4 regions of the Bradyrhizobium sp. Unk1 genome follow, and region 3 is predicted to be linked to each of the others. Evidence: riboswitches for the same ligand, from Rfam matches in the RefSeq annotation. Region 3 holds a riboswitch; each other region holds the start of a gene.

Region 1 (4,794 bases), on a different contig from region 3:
GGTAGGAGCGGGCCTTGAATTTGGCTTCGCTCCGAACTGGTCCATCGGCGTTGAGTACGACCACCTGTTCATGGGGCATCGGGACGTAGACTTCTTCTTTTCAACAGGAATCGTAGGTGTTCCGGTGGGCGCTTTTGCGGGGACTGCCCGTATCGGTCAGGACGTCGATATCGGTTTGGTCCGCGTGAACTACCGCTGGGGTGGCCCGGTCGCCACGACATATTGATCTTCGCCAGAACGGAAGCGTTCCTTCACACGGGGGACGGGCAGCCGGATAATCTTGGCGCGCTGCTCGTATCTCAAGCTAGCAATCATTGTTTTAGATCATTTCCAGAAACTACGTAAGGATCGGAATAGGCGGAGACGATGCGCTGGTCTCGCAGTCTTGATTTTTCTTCCTCCTTCAGGTGAAGCACGAGGGCACATCGCAAAGACGCGCAACCATCCCTATGCTCAGGCGGTGATCGCCGCGGGCTGGATTACCTTGTTCTTCGGCTTTGCCCTCTGCCCACTCGCCTTCATCTGGGCCTATGTCGAGGTGCCGGCTCCTCGAAATACGGGAGCCTCGTGATGGGCGTCCCGATCATCAACACTTTCGTTGTGCGGCTGCTCTTGCTATTCCTCTTCAAGATCGCTGCGGTTCAACGTATTCTGGAAGCTTTCGCCTTCCCTGGTCAGCCTGCCGGCCTTGCTCGGTCTCCTCATCCCGGGGCTCGGTCATCGTAGTGCGCAACGCGGTCTCTGGGGCGGCTATGCCCAAACCCAATGCGACTTGTTGGTAGTGTTCTAACAGCCGCTACAGAAATATCATGAGAAGCGATGAACCATATACTTGGCCTGCTCGTCGTAGCTAGCAAGCTTCTCGTTCACTTGCGGGTCTTCCAGCGTCTGGAAGCTATTCCTCTCCCAGAACCTCGTTGAGCCGTTCACAGCAACCAGGGAAACGTTTGGAAGGTGCGCGCGCCTAGCGTGGCTAATCAGCTTGCGCACAACCTCGGACGCTGCGCCGCCAGACCGCGCCTCGGGCAATAGCGCGATATCGTGGATATAATATGTGGATGCGGCGTCGGGTACGGATTTTAGAAGGACATTGAGAGCGGGTGGCTTTTGAAGTGCCAAGGATGGATGAAATATAGCCAGCAGCACCAATCGCCTCGCGCTCAAGCACGAAGCATCCGGCGGGGTAAAGCCGAAGCCGCTCCGAGAATACGGCCTCATCCTCAGGGTAATTGAGGTGAACGCGATCTACGATCGCGTTCACAGATGGAAGATCTTCGCACTCCATTGCTCGCCAAGGCATGCAATGCACTTTCAGTGATTTATTAACCGCTGTTCACTAGCATCAAATGCTGGCGGGCAACAGTACACGCCCTGACGCTCGGCTGCTCAATCCGTGAGCGGAACAGACTCTAGTCCTTTTGTCCCGAGGTCGTATGCGCCGTATAGATGGGCCGATTCGAGGCCCTTGGGGAAAGAGGAGCAGAACTGCTCAAAGTCGCGGAAACCTTCATTGCCAATCCCGAGCCAAGCCCCTGCCAGGGGGGAGGAGTAGAGACTCGACGGGAAGCACCTACAGCGGACATCGCCGGGTGAAGGGATAGTCCAGACCACGAACGCCGGAAGGGTGACAGGCGACGCGATCGGATCATGAAGCGTTTCAAATCGTCCCGTCAGGCTCAACTTTTCTGTCAGTTCATGATCAGGTCGCGAACCTTTTCCACATCCTCTCTCTCGGAGCCGTCACTGCCGACTTCCGTCGTGCTTCGCGCGAGCGAGCCTTTGCGACTTGGCGCGAGATCTCCACGACAAGCGCTCGCCGAACCTCGACCTTGGGGCTGCTCCAATTCGTTAACTTGACGGTGCCGCCTTGACGAATCTCCGCGAGCGGCGCCTATATGTAGCCCGTCACGGGTCTTCCATTCCCGCATCTCGTAGGATGGAAGCTAAGAGGGAACCCAGTGCGCCGGCAACGGCTATTCCGAGGCTGCCCCCGCAACTGTAAGCGGCGAGCGGTTGTCATCATGGTCACTGGCGCGACAGCGCTGGGAAGGCCGACAGCCGCAGCGACCCGCGAGCCAGGAGACCTGCCGCGACAGAACGAACGTCCTCGGGCGGGGTGCCCCGGTGGGTTGCTTGCAACTGGTGATATTTGCCCGGTCTCCTCGCAAGTCGTCCGCACGGCCCCCCAGCCTCAAACATCGCGGGGTTGCCGATGTCGCCGTCTTACGATTTCGATCAGCATGGTCATCTCATCGAGATGCCGAGTGTGCGGCCGCTCCCAGCGCAGGCCAAGCCTACCACGCCTGAACTGTGTCTTGTGCAGCCGCCGCCATCGCCGGCTCCGCTGCCAAGGCCCCTCGCGCCATCGCCAAGGCCGTCTGACCTCACGCTCGATCGGTCGCGCGACAACCTGCTGACGTCGTTCGGCAAGCTGACGCTGACCGACCGTTATCTGCTCGCCGGCGAAAGCCTCCAGGACATGTTCGCCCGGGTGTCTTGCGCCTTCGCGGACGATGTTGCGCATGCCCAACGTCTGTATGATGGGATGTCTCGACTGTGGTTCATGCCGGCCACACCGGTGCTCTCCAACGGCGCCCCCCCGCGCGGCCTGCCGATCTCGTGCTTCCTTAACTCGGTGTCGGACTCGCTCGAAGGCATCGTCGGCACCTGGAACGAGAACGTCTGGCTTGCCTCCAACGGCGGCGGCATCGGCACCTACTGGGGGAATGTTCGCTCGATCGGCGAGAAAGTGAGGGGCGGCGTCACCTCGGGCATCATCCCGTTCATCCACGTCATGGACGGCCTGACGCTGGCGATCAGCCAGGGCTCGTTGCGGCGCGGCTCGGCGGCGGTCTATCTCGATATCCACCATCCCGAGATCGAGGAGTTCCTCGAGATCCGCAAGGCGTCCGGCGACTTCAACCGCAAGAGCCTCAACCTACATCACGGCATCAACGTCACCGACGAGTTCATGCGTGCCGTGGGTGCCGGCACCACGTTCGCTCTCCGCAGCCCGAAGACTAACGAGGTCGTCCGCGAGATCGATGCCCGCCAGCTGTGGCAACGTATCCTTGAGAACCGGCTGCAGACGGGCGAGCCTTATCTCTTGTTCATCGACACCGTGAACCGCGCGCTCCCCAAGCACCAGCGCGAGCTCGGCCTCAAGGTCTCGACCTCCAACCTGTGCAGCGAGATTACGCTGCCGACCGGCATCGATCATCGCGACGAGGAGCGCACCGCGGTGTGCTGCCTGCCGTCGCTCAACCTCGAGACCTGGGACCAGTGGAATAAGGAGCCCGGCTTCATCGAGGACGTCATGCGCCTCCTCGACAACGTGCTCACCCACTTCATCACAGTGGCGCCGGACGGCATGAAGCGTGCCCGCTACGCCGCCCTGCGCGAACGCTCCGTTGGCCTCGGCGTCATGGGCTTCCACTCGTTTCTCCAGGCCAAGGGCATTCCGATGGAGAGTGTCCTGGCCAAGTCGTTCAATCTGAACATGTTCCGACAAATCCGTCGCGATGCCGACGCGGCATCCGTGGCGCTCGCTCGCGAGCGTGGCCCGTGCCCGGATGCCCTGGAACGCGGCGTGATGGCGCGCTTCAGCCACAAGATGGCGATCGCGCCGACCGCCTCGATAAGCATCATCTGCGGCGGCACCAGCGCCTGCACCGAGCCAATCCCGGCCAACATCTACACCCACAAGACGCTATCCGGCGCCATCTCGGTGCGTAATCCGCATCTCGCCAAGGTGCTGGCCGCCAAGGGCACCGACACCTCGGCGACCTGGCAGTCGATCATCGCGCACGAGGGGGCGGTCGCCCATCTCGACATCCTGTCGGAGCACGAGAAAGCGGTCCTTCGCACCGCCTTTTGAGGTCGACCAGCGCTGGATCGTCGAGCTTGCCGCCGATCGCGCCCCATTCATTTGCCAGAGCCAGTCGATCAACCTCTATCTGCCGGCCGACGTCGATAAGTGGGACCTTCCACATGCTGCACTGGACGGCATGGAAGCGTGGGGTGAAGAGCCTCTACTACTGCCGTTCAATATCGATCTCGCGCGCGGCGTTCGCCGGCAAGATTGCCGAGGATGACACGGCAACGCCGGCGCCGCAGCGCACCGACTATGAGGAGTGCCTCGCATGTCAATGATCGATCTGTCGTCCGTCGATCCGCGCACGCTGATCGGCAAGGGGCGCGTCGGCCTCCTTGATTCGACCGGCAGCTATGACGTCGATCGCTACGCCTGGGCTTACGAGTTCTGGAAACGCCAGCAGCAGACCCACTGGATGGGCGAAGAGGTACCGCTCGGCACCGACCTCAAGGACTGGGCGTCGGACCGCGTCACCGCCAACGAGCGTGCGCTGCTTACCCAGATCTTCCGTTTTTTCACTCAGTCGGACATCGAGGTCGGCGACAACTATCTCAAGCGCTACATCCCGATCTTCCAGCCGCTCACCGTCCAGATGATGATTGCCGCTTTCACCAATATGGAGACGGTTCATATCGACGCCTATGCGCTGCTGCTCAAGACGCTTGGTATGCTCAAGACCGAGTTCGAGGCATTCCGCGGCTATGCGCAGATGCGCGCCAAGGCGGATTACATGCACGAATTCGGCGTCGACACCGTGGCCGATGTCGCCCGCACCCTGGCGATGTTCGGAGCCTTCACCGAAGGCATGGCCTTGTTCGCGAGCTTCGCCATGCTGCTCAACTTCCCGCGCCACAACAAGATGAACGGCATGGGACAGATCGTAAGCTGGTCAGTGCGCGACGAGAGTCTCCACTGCGAGG
Region 2 (4,794 bases), on a different contig from region 3:
AGGTCCGCGACGTCGTGAGCAGCAGCGGCGTCGTGGGCCTGAGGATGAAGATGTTCGCCACCGTCGGGTCGGCTGCCGTCGCGTACTGGCTGTAAAGCATCACGCCGGGCGCGATGTCCCAGGTGTAGCCGATGCGTCCGGTGACCGGATTGAACGTCTTCGAGAAAGGATAGTTGGCTTTCAGAAGGCCATTCTCGTCGAAGCGGGTCCGCGACAGCTCGATATTCTCAAAACGGATGCCGCCGATCAGCGCGAAGGTCGAGGTCAGCTTGAGCCGGTCCTCGAACGACAGCGAGGCGGTGTCGAGATGGGTGTAGATTTTCTCGTCGGCGCGTGGGCCATAGAACCCCCGATCCGGGTTGAGGAGGTCGACGTAGTCATTGAAGAACAGCGTGTCCTGCGAGACGTTGAACTGGTTGCTGCTCGCCGCCACGGTGGCGACGAAGCGATTGTCCATTCCGCCGACGTTGGAATTGACGGTGAGGTCGGTGATGTTGCCGTAGAGCCGCTGCGCGTGATCGAGCGCCAGGCGCTCGCGGTAGATGCTCTGCGCGCCTGCGAAATTGCCTACGGTCTGGTCAAACGACGAGATCTCGTTGTTGAACCAGTGCCGGTGGGCGTCATAGCCATAGACCTGGCTTTTCAGCGAGATGTTGTTGGTGATGTCCCATTGAAAGCCGCTGCGCAGCCAGAGCTCGTTGGCGCCGCTGTGATTGTCGAGCACATTGTAGTTCGTGGTCAGCGTGCGCGCGTCGATGGTGACCGGGACCGGCGTGCCGCCGCCGAGGTAATAGTTGCTCCAGAGGCCGGACACGATGCCGTACGTCGGCACGATGCCCGGCGCGTTCGCCGGCACGAGCGGCGTTCCCCAGTAGAAGCGGTCGTTGTCCTGCCTGTATTCGGTCGCGCCCCAGATCTTCAGGTTCTCGTTGACGCGATAGTTCAGCTGGCCCGATACGTTGCTGAGCTTCGAATAGGTGTCGTCGATAAAGCCCTTGTTGTTGAAATGGCTGATGTCGAAGCGGTAGTCGAGGCCGTTGATCAGCGTGCTGCCGCCCGATCCGTAACCGGCGCGATAGCCGTTGAAGGAATCGTAGGAGGTGAAGGCGTCGTTGACGATTGGTCCGGTGTGCGGCGCCTTGTTCACGTAGTTGATGGCGCCGCCGGTCGCACCGAGGCCCGCCACCAGCGAGTCCGGTCCCTTGATGATCTCGACCTGCTGGAGGCCAGCCACGTCCATGGGACGGCCGGTCATGGTCGACGGCCCGATCGGGATGCCGTTGTAGAGCGTGGAGATCTGGTCGCCGGAAAAGCCACGCATCGAGAAGATGGCGGGCGCGCCGGGCGCATCGCCGCCGGTGACGCCGACTGCAGCCTTGGCGATGTCGGTCGTGGTCCGGATGCCCAGGTCCTGCATCGTCTGATGACTGATGACCTCGACGGTCGCCGGCATCTCGCGCGCCGTGATCCCGAGCCGGGAGCCGACGTCGGTGACGGCGGCCGTGTTCAGCGGCGTCTGCACCGGGCCGCTCGGAGCTTGCGTGGCCGGAACGGCGACAGCAGGGGCGCCACGATTGCGTCCCGCGGCGCGCCGGGCCGCGCGCTGCTTCTGAGTGCCGGGGCTGACGGCAGGAGCCTGTCGCGGCGCAGGCGGCGACACGATCACCGGGCCGACCTCCCTGGAGCGGTTGTCCTCCGCCGCGCTTTGCGCGAGCGCCGCGGACGATAAGGACACCGACGCGAGCAGAGTAATCAGGAAAGCATGCGACAACGCTGGCCTCGCGCCAGCACGGAAATGAAGATCTTGCACGACAACGCTCTGCGGCGACGCAAACAAACCGTCACCGCGGTTGCCTTAGTCATCCACCTTCGCCCCAGGCGGCGGATGCACCGGCTACTTGTCCGACATCAGGGCACCCCGCCCAATGCGTTCGCGCGTGACCATGGCTGGCAGCAGGTTTCCTGGCTCGCGGGTCATCGCCTTCGACCGCCTTCCCAGAGGCCCAAACGGGGCTCCAGTGGTTCGTTTGGTCGTCGACTATCCGCCTACAGTTGCGGGGGCAGCCGCGGAATTGCCCACTGAGGTGGACGCACCGCATTCCCTTGAAGAGTCCTTGCGGACACTACCGATCACGAAACTGGCATCCGGGGGTGAGCGCGTCAACATCCGCGCGGGCTGTTGGACGGGCCGGTTGGTCGATGGTGGCCTTGTGTTGCTGTTTTGCACGATAGTCCGAAGGACCGCGTCGAAACGTCCAACCGGCCTCCGGACGAGCCTGGGTAACGTACCCTTGACCACGATCAATGACTGCCTTTGGTGTCCGAATATGCTACTGAGGCCGTGTTCCGGCCCGACAAGGCAAGTCGATATTGATGCAGTTCGTCCGTACCATCCTGGCAGTCGCCATCGCCATATCTCTGGCGATGCTGCCGGTCGGCGCGTCCGCGGCGAACCTCGCAATGTCGTCGGACGGCATGCAGACGGCCATGCACATGAGCGGCGACGCCGACATGTCGATGGACGAGTGTTGTCCCGACATGAAGGGAACGGGCTCCCATAGCGACGGCTACAAGTGCGGGATGGGTTTCTGCTGCGTTGGCGGGATCATCGCGCTCGGTGATGTCCGGCCCGTGGCGTTCGAACGTCTCGCCGTCATGGCCAGCACGATGGTTATTCCCCCGGATCAGGTCGTTTCCTTCCGCGGCGGCAGTCCTCCTTTCCGACCTCCTCGAATCTGATCTCGCAAAGCCCGAGACGCGAGCGGCATGCCTGCTCGCGACGACGACTGACGTGCGCGCTTCACGCGCCACGGCGAAAGATCAATTCATGAGGACAGGACAATGCTTTCCAAAATCAGCACCGCGGCTCTCGCCGCCACCCTTTCGCTTGCCGCTTCCACCGCGATGGCGGGCGCGGGCGACTACGCCTTCGAGCCCGTCACTCCGCAGATGAAGAAGGGCGAAGACGTCACGCTCGCCGTTCGCCTGACGAACAAGCAGACCGGCAAGCCGATACCGGATGCGGTCATCTTCAAGACCCGCCTCGACATGGCCCCGGACGGGATGGCCGAGATGGAATCGGCGGTCGCGCCGCTGCCGTCCAGGGAGCCGGGTGTGTACGCCTTCAAGACGGACCTGCCGATGGCCGGCCGCTACCAGATGACGCTGTCCGTGAAGGTGCAGGGCGAACCGGAGACCGTCACCGGCAAGGTGATCGTCACGGCGATCAAGTGAGCGTTCGGGCGCTGCCCGGCGGCGCCCGACATTCCCCTTTTTCCTTCACACGGACGCGCGCTCCCGGGCGCGCGGATACACGACATGAAAACGCTGCGTCTCCTGACGGCTCTTGCGCTGGGCGGTGGCCTGGTCCTGGCCGGTTACTACTGGCATTCGAACGGTGCGGGCTGGCTCGCCGAGGCCGACATGACGTCGGCTGCGGCTGCCGCGGAGCGAACGCCGCTCTACTACCGCGATCCAAGTGGTGCACCGCTCTGGTCTGCGGGTCCGAAGAAGGACGACCGCGCGCGGGACTATCTGCCGGTCTACGACGACGATGGAGCGGCCGTCGCGCCGGCGCTGCCGAAGGCGCAGGCGGCTTCGCCGCGAAAAATCCTTTACTACCGCAATCCCATGGGGCTGCCCGATACGTCGACCGTCCCAAAGAAGGATCCGATGGGGATGGACTATGTCGCCGTTTACGAAGGCGACGACACCGACGACGGCACCGTGAAGCTGTCGCCCGGCAAGATCCAGCGCGCGGGCGTGAAGTCCGAGCCCGTCGCGCGGCGCTCGATCCGGGTCTCGGTGAAGGCGCCCGGCACGATCCAGCTCGATGAACGCCGCGTGTCGGTGATCGCGATGCGCGCCGAAAGCTTCGTGCAGAAGGTTGCCGACGTGACCACCGGCACGCGCGTGAAGGCCGGCCAGCCGCTGATGGAAATCTACAGTTCGGCCGTGGCGTCCGCGGCTGCGGAATATCTCGCGACGATCACCTCCAAGACGGTCGGCGGTGTCGAGATGTACGGTCGCGGCTCGCGACAGCGGCTGGTCAATCTCGACGTTCCCGAGTCCGTCATCGCGGAGATGGACAAGACGCACACCGCGCCCGTCGCCATACGCTGGTCTGCGCCGCGCGACGGGGTCGTGCTCGAACGCAACGCGATCGAAGGTATGCGGGCCAATCCCGGCGACGTGCTGTTCCGGATCGCGGACACCTCGGTCGTCTGGGCGCTGGTCGACGTGGCCGAGCGCGATCTCGGCAACATCGCGGTGGGGCAGTCAGTCGCGGTGCGCGCGCGCAGTTTCCACGGCCGAAGCTTCACCGGGACAATCGCCGTCGTTTATCCGCAGGTGAACCGCGACACGCGAACCGTTCGCATCAGGATCGAGCTTGCCAATCCGGACGCGGTGCTGCTGCCCGACATGTACGTCGATGCCGACATCGACACGGCCGATGCCACGCCCGTCCTGGCGATACAGGACAGCGCGGTGCTCGACACCGGCAGCCGGCAGGCCGTCCTCGTCGACAAGGGGGAAGGGCGCTTCGAGCCGCGGGAAGTCAAGCTCGGCCGTCGCGGCGGCGGTTATGTCGAGGTGCGCCAGGGTCTCTCGGACGGCGAGGAGGTGGTGACCTCCGCCAACTTCCTGATCGATGCGGAAAGCAACCTGAAGGCGGCGCTGAAGGGGTTTGGTGAGGCGGCGTCCCAGGCCACCGACGCCGGCCCTGGCAATGCAACGGGAGATCAAAAATGATCGCCCGCGTCATCGCCTGGTCGGCGCGCAATCTGCTGCTCG
Region 3 (4,794 bases):
AATAGCCGTCGTTGCCGGGCCGGCACCGGCCTCGCCGGAAAAAACGCTTCTACTCGATAACGATGTTCGCCGTGACCTATTTCTCAGGCTTAGGTTTGTCGTCCCTTGAGGCGTTTGACGGGGACACGCCGATGACAGAACTTCATGACAGGCTGGAACGGTTCGAGACGCTCACCGCCGAATGCGAGCTGATTGCCAAGCTCGCCACCGACAGCACCAAGCGCGAGTTCTATCTGAGACTCTCGGAGCAGTATCGTCAGCTGGCGGTGGATATGCGGAAGGTGATCGCGACCAAGGCTGCGGCCTGACGCCTGCTGCAATCCGTTCTTAATGTTTGGCGGGCATCCTTCGGGATGCGAGCGTCACGATCCATGATTGCTCGCGGTGGGAATGTCGAGATCCGTTGCGGTGCGGCGCATCTCGCTGACGTCGCTTTGCCGCTCCTTACCAGGGCAATCCCATGCGCCTTGTCGCAGTCCTCATCTTCGCGCTCATGACGGCCGCCTGCAACCAGGAGCAGGACATCACCGGCTCGACCCCGGTCTGCGCGATGCGGAGCTACAGCTCCTACAATCCCCGCGACATGAACCAATGCGTCGCCGCCTGCAAGGCGTGCGACCACGGCAACACCGTTACCTGCTCCACGTCATGCACCCTCAAGGGCGCCCACTGAGCGGCGACGCTGCCTGGAGCTGACGGGCTGACGGTGCTCGGGCACCGGAACGATTCACATGGGTTAGTCATTGAAGCGGCAGGCAGGACGCGGAGTCCTATGGAATGGGTATGCTCGATCCCGGTCGGTTCCTGGTGTCGTGCTCGCATTGCGATGCATGGCCGATGGCGGCCAACGTCAAACGTTCGAGCTGGTCGGCGTCGCCGCATGAGGTCCGCTTCGTATGCTCGCGCTGCCGCCGCGAGGAGACCGCCATCATCTCGGCCTCCGGTGAGCTGACCCCGATCCGGCGGAGCGATGCTCCGCTGCGCGACGTCACCGCGGCCTGGGCTCAGGCCCAGCGGCCAAGAGGTCGGGCGTAGCCCGCCCGTCACAAGACCAAGAGGGCGGGCCTAGTCAGCTCTGCGCAACGCCCTGCGCGGTCTGGTTTTGGAACCCGGCCTACGCCCACGCGTTTCCGCTCCGACATCAACGCATCGAGGCCCTGCGAATGATCAGCGAGCATTTCGACACCCGCACCCGGATCAACATGAAGCTGGCGCTGGATCGGGTCTGCCGCAATCGCCCGGTCGGCGAGGACCATTGCTTTCGCAGGTCCGTTGCCGAGAACATCATCCGCTGCGCGCTCACGGGCCGCACCGGCATCGGCCAACTCGTCGATGCCGGCGAGCGGGCGATGATCAGGACGCGTTCGGAGCGGGAGCCGGCCTGATTGCGCCAGCTCAATCTCCGGTGCGGCGCGCTGACCGTGATGCAACCGTCCGATTGACTCTCCGCGTGCCCGCCCCGTAGATTGGCCGGTGACGGTTCTCCTCACGGAGATCAAAAGGGAACGTGGTGCGAGGTTTTCCCGATACCGGGATATTCTCAACGCCACGGCTGCCCCCGCAACTGTAAGCGGTGAATCTTTCGTCATGTGCCACTGGGAATCTCGGTCCTGGGAAGGCGACGTAAGGTAACGACCCGCGAGCCAGGAGACCTGCCGTCAGCCGTGGTCACACGCGAAGATGTCGGTCGGGGAGTACAGACATTAGCTTCACCGGAGCAATCGATCGCTCCGCCGTGAAACCTCGTTCGCTGTGACGTGCCACTGACGTCATACCGAGGTTACAAGAGTGTCCCGTATTGTCTTTGCCGCCAGGCGCTTCTGCGCCGGCCTTGTCGCGTTCGTTTCCCTGTATTCGCTCGATCTGTCCATTGCCCAGGCCCAGCAATCGGCATCGCCCGATCTGCTGCCGCCGGTCGAGGTTGCGCCGACCGAACGTGCGACGAAGCCGCAAGTCGCGCGGCGTGCGCCCGACCAGCCCGAGCAGCGGCGCGTGGCTCGCATGCCGAAACCCGAGCTGTTGCCGGCGTCGCCCCCTGTTGCCGGCGTATCCGCCGCCAACCTGTTTCCGACGGTCGTCGTCAGTCCGACGGGCGTTGTCACGCCGACCAATCTGGTTGCGAGCTCGGTGACCGTTCTGACCGCCAGAGACATCGAGCGCGATCAGCGCCGGACCGCATCCGATGCGCTGAGCGCGGTTCCCGGCCTCAACCTCGTGCAGACCGGCGGTCCCGGCGGACAGACGTCGATCTTCATGCGCGGAACGAATTCCAACCATACCAAGGTCCTGATCGACGGCATCGACGTCAGCGATCCCGGCAACCCGAACCGTTCGTTCGATTTCGGCCAGTTGCTCACCTCCGACATTCAGCAGATCGAGGTTTTGCGCGGCCCGCAGAGCGGTCTCTACGGCGCAGATGCGCTGGGTGGCGTGATCTCCGTCGTAACGAAGAAGGGTGACGGTCCCGCTCGCGCGACCGGCTCGGTCGAGGGAGGCTCGTTCGGAACGTTCAATCAAACCGCAGGCCTGAGCGGTTCACAGGACCACTTCAACTATGCCTTCAACGTCGCGCATTTCCGCGCGAACGACGTGCCGGTGACGCCGGTCGAATTGCTGCCGCCGGGGCAGAAGGCGATCGGCAACTATTACGACAACATGACCTATTCGACGAAGCTTGGCGCCGAACTGACCGAAAACCTGACGCTCAACGGCGTCGCGCGTTACACTGACGCCACCCTGCGCTTTACCGGAGACACCTTCGATCCCGTCGCATTCGCGAGCTTTCCCGCGGCCGCGCAAAGCACGCAGACGGTGCACCAGCTCTTCACGCGCGGGGAGGCGGTTTGGTCCGCTCTCGACGACCGGATGAAAAGCTATTTCGGCGTCAACTACACCAACCACTGGAACCACAACGTCTCGCCCGGCGACGTGATGCCCACGATCACGACCGGCGATCGCGTCAAGTATGATTGGCACACCACGACCCAGCTCGCGCCCAACAACAATGTCATCATTGGTGCGGAGCATGAGACCGAAACACTGCAAACGGCGACGGTCTCGGCGCAAAACGTCAACAAGGCCGGATATATGGAGCTGCAGTCCCAGTTCCGGGATCGCGTCTTCTTCACGGCCAACGTCCGGCAGGACGACAACGAGCGGTTTGGAGAGCATCCGACCTTTCGTCTGGCGTCTGCCGTGATCGTGCCGGTCACGGATACGAAGTTCAAGGGTAGCTACGGCACCGGGTTCAAGGCGCCGACGCTCAACCAGCTTTACGTCAGCTTTCCCGCGTTCTTCTTCTTTGCAAATCCCAACCTCAGGCCCGAGGAAAGCGTCGGATACGACGCCGGCTTCGAGCAACCCTGGTTTGGCGATCGCGTTCGCATCGGGGCGACCTACTTCCGCAACAACATCACGGACCTGATCCAGAGCACGTTCGATCCCGTGACATTCACGAGCACCAACACCAATATCGGCAAGGCGATCACGGAGGGCACGGAGAGCTTCGTCGCGGCTGCGATCACTGACCGGCTTCGCGTTCGTGCCGACTACACTTTTACCCGCGCGGTGGATGCGACGGCGGGACTGGAGCTGCTGAGGCGTCCGAAGGAGAAGTGGAGCGCAAATGTCATCTGGAATCCGATCGACCCGCTCACATTGTCCGCAACAGTGTTGCACGTCGGGAGTTTCGTCGATGGTAACCGCGACTTCAGCATTCCGCGTCTGCTGGCTCCGGCCTACACCGTCGTCAACGTCGCAGCCGAATATCTGGTCACCGACCAGGTGAAGGTATTTGGCCGGGTCGATAATCTCGCCGATGTGCACTATCAAAATCCGACCGGCTTTCTGCAGCCGGGACTGGGCGTCTATGGCGGCATTCGCCTGGCGAATTACGACGTCAGATAGCGAGAGAGAGAAGCCTCATGACGACGGCCGATCCGCTCATGGACCTGATCGCAAGCCAGCTTGCCGACGCTGAGGCCGGCTGGAGCATCGGCACGTTCGGTGCCATTGCCGAGTTCACACGCGAGCCCGGTGAGGACCTCGACATGGAGCAGTCGCGCAACGGGGGCAGCGTTGTGACACAGAAGGGTGGGATGCGCGTTGTCTCCCACCCGGATCTGCGCCTGATCGCATCGGAATCGCCGACCACGGAGAGCTGGAGCCACCGCATCGCGCTGTGTCTCCCGCGTGAAGCCAGCGCCATGAGCGGTCGTACCGTGCTGACCGAGCTCGGTCCGGATATCGAGGCGCTCCTGACGAGGGATCGCAGCGGCATCCTGTTCGACCTTGGCCTCGGAACGTTGCAGATCGACGCCTGCATCCGCGTCAGCGATGCCGATGCCGTCGCCGCGCTCAGGAGCCGCACGGGCCAATCCGTGTTCGCGCCCGAAAGCGACGCCATGCGGATCATTTTGGCCGCCAATCCGCACCGCGTCTTCATCAGCCGCATCGGGCGCGCCGAGGTATTCCAGCCGATCCCGCCGCCGGGTGGGCGAAGCCCTGACGGCCCGCACACCCACGTCCTGCCAAAGCTGCTCGCGCATCGCCGCACCCATTCTGCGACCGAGCCGCTGCCTGCGGGATGGATCCCCTGCGCGCATCTCTATCCGGCCCATTCGCTGCGCGATCAGCTCGGCCGCAAGCGCGCGTTTCGGCCGGATCATCACGCAGCCTTCCAGGCGCTGCTCGACCTCTATGGGCTGCCGGAGCTAACGGCGTGCAAGGGCGCCGTGGTCGAAGCGGTCGCGAAGGGGCGGGGACCTGAGACGGTGACGTTTCCATCCGATCGCA
Region 4 (4,794 bases), on a different contig from region 3:
CCTCCGCGCGGCTTGCGCGCGACTGTGCCCGCCTCGACGACATCGTACAGTCGCAAGGCCGGCGGCTCGTCGGTGGAGCGCCGCTGTTTCGTCTCTACGAGACGCCTGATGCGCTTGCTGTGCAGGAGAAACTGGCGCGTAGCCAGATCTGGTCGCGTGTGTTCGCGAAAGAGCCGGCATGGCTGCGCCTCGGGCTTCCCGGCAGCGAAGCCGAATGGACGCGCCTTGCCGAGGCGCTAGCGCGCTAGCGCGAGCAGGCCTTCGACGTCGAGATGCTGTTCGATATGATCCGCGAGGGCATCGAGCGCGCTCTCGACCCTGGCATGATAAGGCTCGTCGCCGGCGGGAATATCGAGCTTTGCGAGATACGCCTTGCGGAAATCGTCCGACGTGAACAGGCCGTGCAGATAGCTGCCCTGCACGCGGCCATCGCGCGAGATCGCGCCTTCGGGCCCGCCGTTCAGCTTCGCAAACGGGCGCGCGCGATCCGGCCCGTCGGTGCGGCCAATGTGGATCTCGTAGGCCTCGATCGGCTGGTCCGTGGCGGCGTGCACGGCCGCGACGCGCGTCAGCGTCTTCTGCGGGCTCATCATTGTCTCAACATCCAGAAGTCCGAGACCCGGCGTGTCGCCGGCAGGGCCTTCGATGCCGTCAGGGTCGGCCACGCTGCGCCCGAGCATCTGATAGCCGCCGCAGAGGCCAAGCACATGGCCGCCGCGGCGGTGATGCGCCAGGAGATCGATGTCCCAGCCCTGCGCGCGCAGGAAGGCGAGATCGCCGCGGGTGGATTTGGAGCCGGGGATGATGACGAGGCTGATATCGCCGGGGATGGCTTCGCCGGGGCGCACCATCACGAGATCGACGCCAGGCTCGAGCTTCAGCGGATCGAGATCATCGAAATTGGCGATCCGCGACAGCGCGAGGCAGGCGATCTTGCACTGGCCCGGCTTGCGCGCATCGCTCAGGCCCAGCGCGTCCTCGGCCGGCAGCTCGCCGGCGCGCGCGAACCAGGGCAGCACGCCAAGGCCGCGCCACGCGGTCTTCTGCTCGATCAGCTTGTAGCCGTCATCGAACAGCGAGGGGTCGCCGCGGAACTTGTTGATGACAAAACCCTCGATCATCGCGGCATCGTCGGGGTCGATCACCGTCTTGATGCCGACGAGCTGGGCGATGACGCCGCCACGGTCGATGTCGCCGACCAGCACGACCGGCACGTCGGCCTTGCGCGCAAAGCCCATATTGGCGATGTCGGCCTTGCGCAGGTTCACTTCGGCCGGGCTGCCGGCGCCTTCCACCAGCACCAGATCAGAGCGTGCCTTCAGCCGCTCGAAACTCTCCAGCACCGCGCCCATCAGCGAGGGCTTCATCGCCCCATATTCACGCGCCCGCGCGGTCGCGATGCGCTTTCCCTGGACGATGATTTGTGCGCCGACGTCGGTCTCCGGCTTCAGCAGCACCGGGTTCATGTCGGTGTGCGGCTCGACGCCGGCGGCCAGCGCCTGAAGCGCCTGCGCGCGACCGATCTCGCCGCCGTCGACAGTGACGGCCGCGTTGTTCGACATGTTCTGCGGCTTGAAGGGCAGCACGCGCAGGCCGCGCCGCGTGAAGGCGCGGGCGAGGCCGGCGACGATGAGCGATTTGCCCACGTCCGAGCCGGCCCCCTGGATCATCAATGCGCGCGCCATCGAATTCAGAACTCGACGCCGGCCTGGGCCTTGATGCCGGAGCGGAAGGGGTGCTTGACCAGCGTCATCTCGGTGACGAGATCGGCGATCTCGATCAGCTCGTCCTTGGCGTTGCGCCCGGTGAGCACGACATGCGTCATCGGCGGCTTCTGCGTTTTCAGGAACTCGACGACCTCGGCGATGTCGAGATAGTCGTAGCGCAGCGCGATGTTGATCTCGTCGAGCACGACCATGCGCAGATTGGAATCTGATATCAGCTCCTTGGCCTTCGCCCAGCCGGCCTGCGCTGCGGCGATGTCGCGGGCGCGGTCCTGCGTCTCCCAGGTGAAACCTTCGCCCATCGCATGGAACTGGCAGAGCTCGCCGAAATGGCCGGTGAGCAGGCGCCGCTCGCCGGTGTCCCAGGCGCCCTTGATGAACTGCACGACCGCGCAGGGGAAGCCATGGGCGACACAGCGGACGATCATGCCGAAGGCGGAGGAGGACTTGCCCTTGCCGGCGCCGGTGTGGACGATGATGAGGCCCTTCTCGCCGCTCTTGGTCGCCATGATCTTGTCGCGGGCGACCTTGATTTTCGCCATTTTCGCGGCGTGGCGGGCGTCGGTTTCCTCGGCCGTTTGGGTATCCGGTTCAGGCGTCATCGGACCTGGTCCTTCGGCTTGACAAGAGGCGGCCGGGGGCAAATGGTGGCCCGGCGTTGGTTCCTGTCCTATGACAGGCGAAGAGGGAATGCGATAGGGTCCGAATCGACAAGATTCGGGTCCAAACTGCAGCCGCCCCCGCGACCGTGACCGGAGAGATGCCCGAAGCCACTGATCCCCCAGGGGATCGGGAAGGCGGGGATCGAAGGGCCAAAAGCCCTGCTCCGCAAGCCGGGAGACCTGCCAGCGCGGACGAGTTTTGGACCGGCGGACGGGGTGTTCCGCGACGGGGAAACGGACCTTCGGGGGAATGGTCCGTGTGCCTCTTCGCCTCCCGCTGTTTATCCTGGAAGAGGCGATGACCGTCACACTTCACGTCTGTATTACCTGCCGTGCCGGCCAGACGCTCGACGAGGGTGAGACGACGCCCGGCAAGCGCCTGCATGGTGCGATCCTCGACGCCGGCGTGCCCGAGGGCGTCAATGTGGTTCCCGTCGAATGCCTGTCGGCATGCAGCCAGGGCTGCTCGGTTGCGCTCAGCGCGCCCGGCCGCTGGTCCTATGTCTATGGCCGTCTGTCAGAGGCCCATGCGAGCGACGTGGTCGCGGGTGCTGCGGCCTATGCCGCCGCGCCCGATGGCCTCGTGCCCTGGCGCAGCCGTCCCGAAATCTTCCGCAAGCAGTCGCTTGCCCGCATTCCCCCCATTGCCGTGTTGCCGGAGGCCGCCGAATGAACTCGCTCGCAAAAGTCCCTGTGACGGTGGTCACGGGTTTTCTCGGCTCCGGCAAGACCACGCTGATCCAGCATCTGCTCGCAAACCCTGACGGCAAGAAGCTCGCCGTGCTCGTCAACGAGTTCGGCAGCGAAGGTGTCGACGGCGAGATCCTGAAATCCTGCGCCGATGCGAATTGCCCGGAGGAGAACATCGTCGAGCTCGCCAATGGCTGCATCTGCTGCACCGTTGCGGACGATTTCATTCCAACCATGGAAAAGCTCCTGGCGCGGCCGGTGCGGCCCGATCACATCCTGATCGAGACCTCGGGGCTTGCGTTGCCGAAGCCACTCCTGAAGGCGTTCGACTGGCCGGAGATCCGTTCGCGCATCACGGTCGACGGCGTGATCGCGCTGGCCGATGCCGAGGCTGTTGCCGCCGGCCGTTTTGCGCCGGACCCGGCTGCGGTGGAGGCGCAGCGCGCCGCGGATGAAAATCTCGATCACGAGACGCCGCTGTCGGAAGTGTTCGAGGACCAGATCGCCTGCGCCGACATCGTGCTGCTGACCAAGGCCGATCTTGCGGGCGCGGCAGGGATCGAAGCCGCCAAGGCCGCCATCACCGCCGAGATGCCGCGCCGGGTGCCGATGCTATCCGTCACCGATGGCGCGATCGATGCGCGTGTCATCCTCGGCCTCGGCGCTGCCGCAGAGAACGATCTCGCCGCGCGCCCCTCGCATCACGACGGCGAGGAGGATCACGAGCACGACGATTTCGCCTCCGTCGTGATCGATCTTCCGGAGGTCAGCGACATCGACGCACTGGTCGCGTCGGTGCAGCGTCTTTCGCGCGAGCAGAACGTGCTGCGCGTCAAGGGCTATATCGCGGTTGCGGGCAAGCCGATGCGCCTGTTGCTGCAAGCGGTCGGCGAACGCGTGCGCCACCAGTTCGACAAGCCCTGGGGCGCAGGTCACAGGCAGTCAAAGCTCGTCGTGATCGGCGAGCACGGCGATATCGACGAGGCCGCGATCAAGGCAGGACTTGGTCTCTTGGGATCTGGTATCTGATGCACGTCGTCTTCCGCGAGAGCCGCGGTCTCGAGGAGACCGCGACGCCAAGGGACATCGGCCAGGACCCGGCCGATCTCGTGGTGCTCTCGTATTCGGATTCCGACCTTGCCGCGTTCGCGGCCGGCTGGCTGCGCGGCCGCAACAGCCTGCCGTCGCTGCGGCTCGCCAATCTCGCAGAGCTGCGTCATCCGTTGTCGGTCGACACCTATATCGAGCGCACGCTGTCGCAGGCACGCGGCATCCTGGTGCGCCTGATCGGCGGTGAATCCTATTGGCAGTACGGGCTCGCGGCCCTGCAGCAGCTCGCGAAGGACCGCAACATCGTGCTGGCCGTGCTGCCGGCCGACGGCCGCGACGATTCGCGGCTCGATGGCTACTCGACCCTTCCGGTTTCGACGCTGCGCCGGCTCAAGGTGCTCTGCGACACCGGCGGTCCCGTTGCAGCCCAAGCCGCGATCGCGCAGCTCGCGCTGGCCTCGGGCCTCTACGCAGGCCCGGTCGTCGGCGAGATGAACGTGCCTGAGATGGGCTTTTACGATCCCGCGCGCGGCGTCATTGCTGCGCCGATGGCAGGCGAGGGAAAGCCGCTCGCGCTCGTCACCTTCTATCGTTCCTATCTCACCGCCGCGGATACCGGGCCGGTCGATGCTCTGATCGCAGCGCTGCGCGAGCGCGGCTTTGACGCA

The links. Region 3 has a riboswitch for cobalamin ahead of AC5ZFO_RS11960 (TonB-dependent receptor plug domain-containing protein). Riboswitches for the same ligand answer to the same signal wherever they lie in the genome.
Region 1: it holds a riboswitch for cobalamin, as region 3 does, so the genes downstream of both, AC5ZFO_RS46115 (ribonucleoside-diphosphate reductase subunit alpha) here and AC5ZFO_RS11960 (TonB-dependent receptor plug domain-containing protein) in region 3, are expected to answer to the same signal.
Region 2: it holds a riboswitch for cobalamin, as region 3 does, so the genes downstream of both, AC5ZFO_RS43735 (TonB-dependent receptor) here and AC5ZFO_RS11960 (TonB-dependent receptor plug domain-containing protein) in region 3, are expected to answer to the same signal.
Region 4: it holds a riboswitch for cobalamin, as region 3 does, so the genes downstream of both, AC5ZFO_RS01190 (DUF1636 family protein) here and AC5ZFO_RS11960 (TonB-dependent receptor plug domain-containing protein) in region 3, are expected to answer to the same signal.

What each region holds. Positions count from the first base shown of each region.
Region 1 covers NZ_JCAMOP010000091.1:4,290-9,083, reverse strand. The annotation lists gene AC5ZFO_RS46135 (outer membrane protein) at 1-226, shown strand, start outside; gene AC5ZFO_RS46130 (DUF3302 domain-containing protein) at 386-571, shown strand; gene AC5ZFO_RS46125 (GNAT family N-acetyltransferase) at 808-1,218, opposite strand; partial or broken gene AC5ZFO_RS46120 (hypothetical protein) at 1,630-1,871, shown strand; cobalamin riboswitch at 1,892-2,106, shown strand; gene AC5ZFO_RS46115 (ribonucleoside-diphosphate reductase subunit alpha) at 2,213-3,877, shown strand; partial or broken gene AC5ZFO_RS46110 (hypothetical protein) at 3,825-3,941, shown strand; gene AC5ZFO_RS46105 (hypothetical protein) at 3,991-4,152, shown strand; gene AC5ZFO_RS46100 (ribonucleotide-diphosphate reductase subunit beta) at 4,143-4,794, shown strand, end outside.
Region 2 covers NZ_JCAMOP010000065.1:8,343-13,136, reverse strand. The annotation lists gene AC5ZFO_RS43735 (TonB-dependent receptor) at 1-1,771, opposite strand, end outside; cobalamin riboswitch at 1,936-2,143, opposite strand; gene AC5ZFO_RS43730 (hypothetical protein) at 2,374-2,739, shown strand; gene AC5ZFO_RS43725 (FixH family protein) at 2,842-3,234, shown strand; gene AC5ZFO_RS43720 (efflux RND transporter periplasmic adaptor subunit) at 3,319-4,752, shown strand; gene AC5ZFO_RS43715 (efflux RND transporter permease subunit) at 4,749-4,794, shown strand, end outside.
Region 3 covers NZ_JCAMOP010000007.1:283,751-288,544, forward strand. The annotation lists gene AC5ZFO_RS11935 (adenylate/guanylate cyclase domain-containing protein) at 1-5, shown strand, start outside; gene AC5ZFO_RS11940 (hypothetical protein) at 72-308, shown strand; gene AC5ZFO_RS11945 (hypothetical protein) at 461-673, shown strand; gene AC5ZFO_RS11950 (hypothetical protein) at 778-1,035, shown strand; gene AC5ZFO_RS11955 (hypothetical protein) at 1,164-1,385, shown strand; cobalamin riboswitch at 1,461-1,674, shown strand; gene AC5ZFO_RS11960 (TonB-dependent receptor plug domain-containing protein) at 1,789-3,906, shown strand; gene AC5ZFO_RS11965 (DUF6925 family protein) at 3,924-4,794, shown strand, end outside.
Region 4 covers NZ_JCAMOP010000001.1:276,754-281,547, reverse strand. The annotation lists gene cobD (threonine-phosphate decarboxylase CobD) at 1-248, shown strand, start outside; gene AC5ZFO_RS01200 (cobyric acid synthase) at 237-1,685, opposite strand; gene cobO (cob(I)yrinic acid a,c-diamide adenosyltransferase) at 1,691-2,326, opposite strand; cobalamin riboswitch at 2,367-2,588, shown strand; gene AC5ZFO_RS01190 (DUF1636 family protein) at 2,685-3,059, shown strand; gene cobW (cobalamin biosynthesis protein CobW) at 3,056-4,105, shown strand; gene cobN (cobaltochelatase subunit CobN) at 4,105-4,794, shown strand, end outside.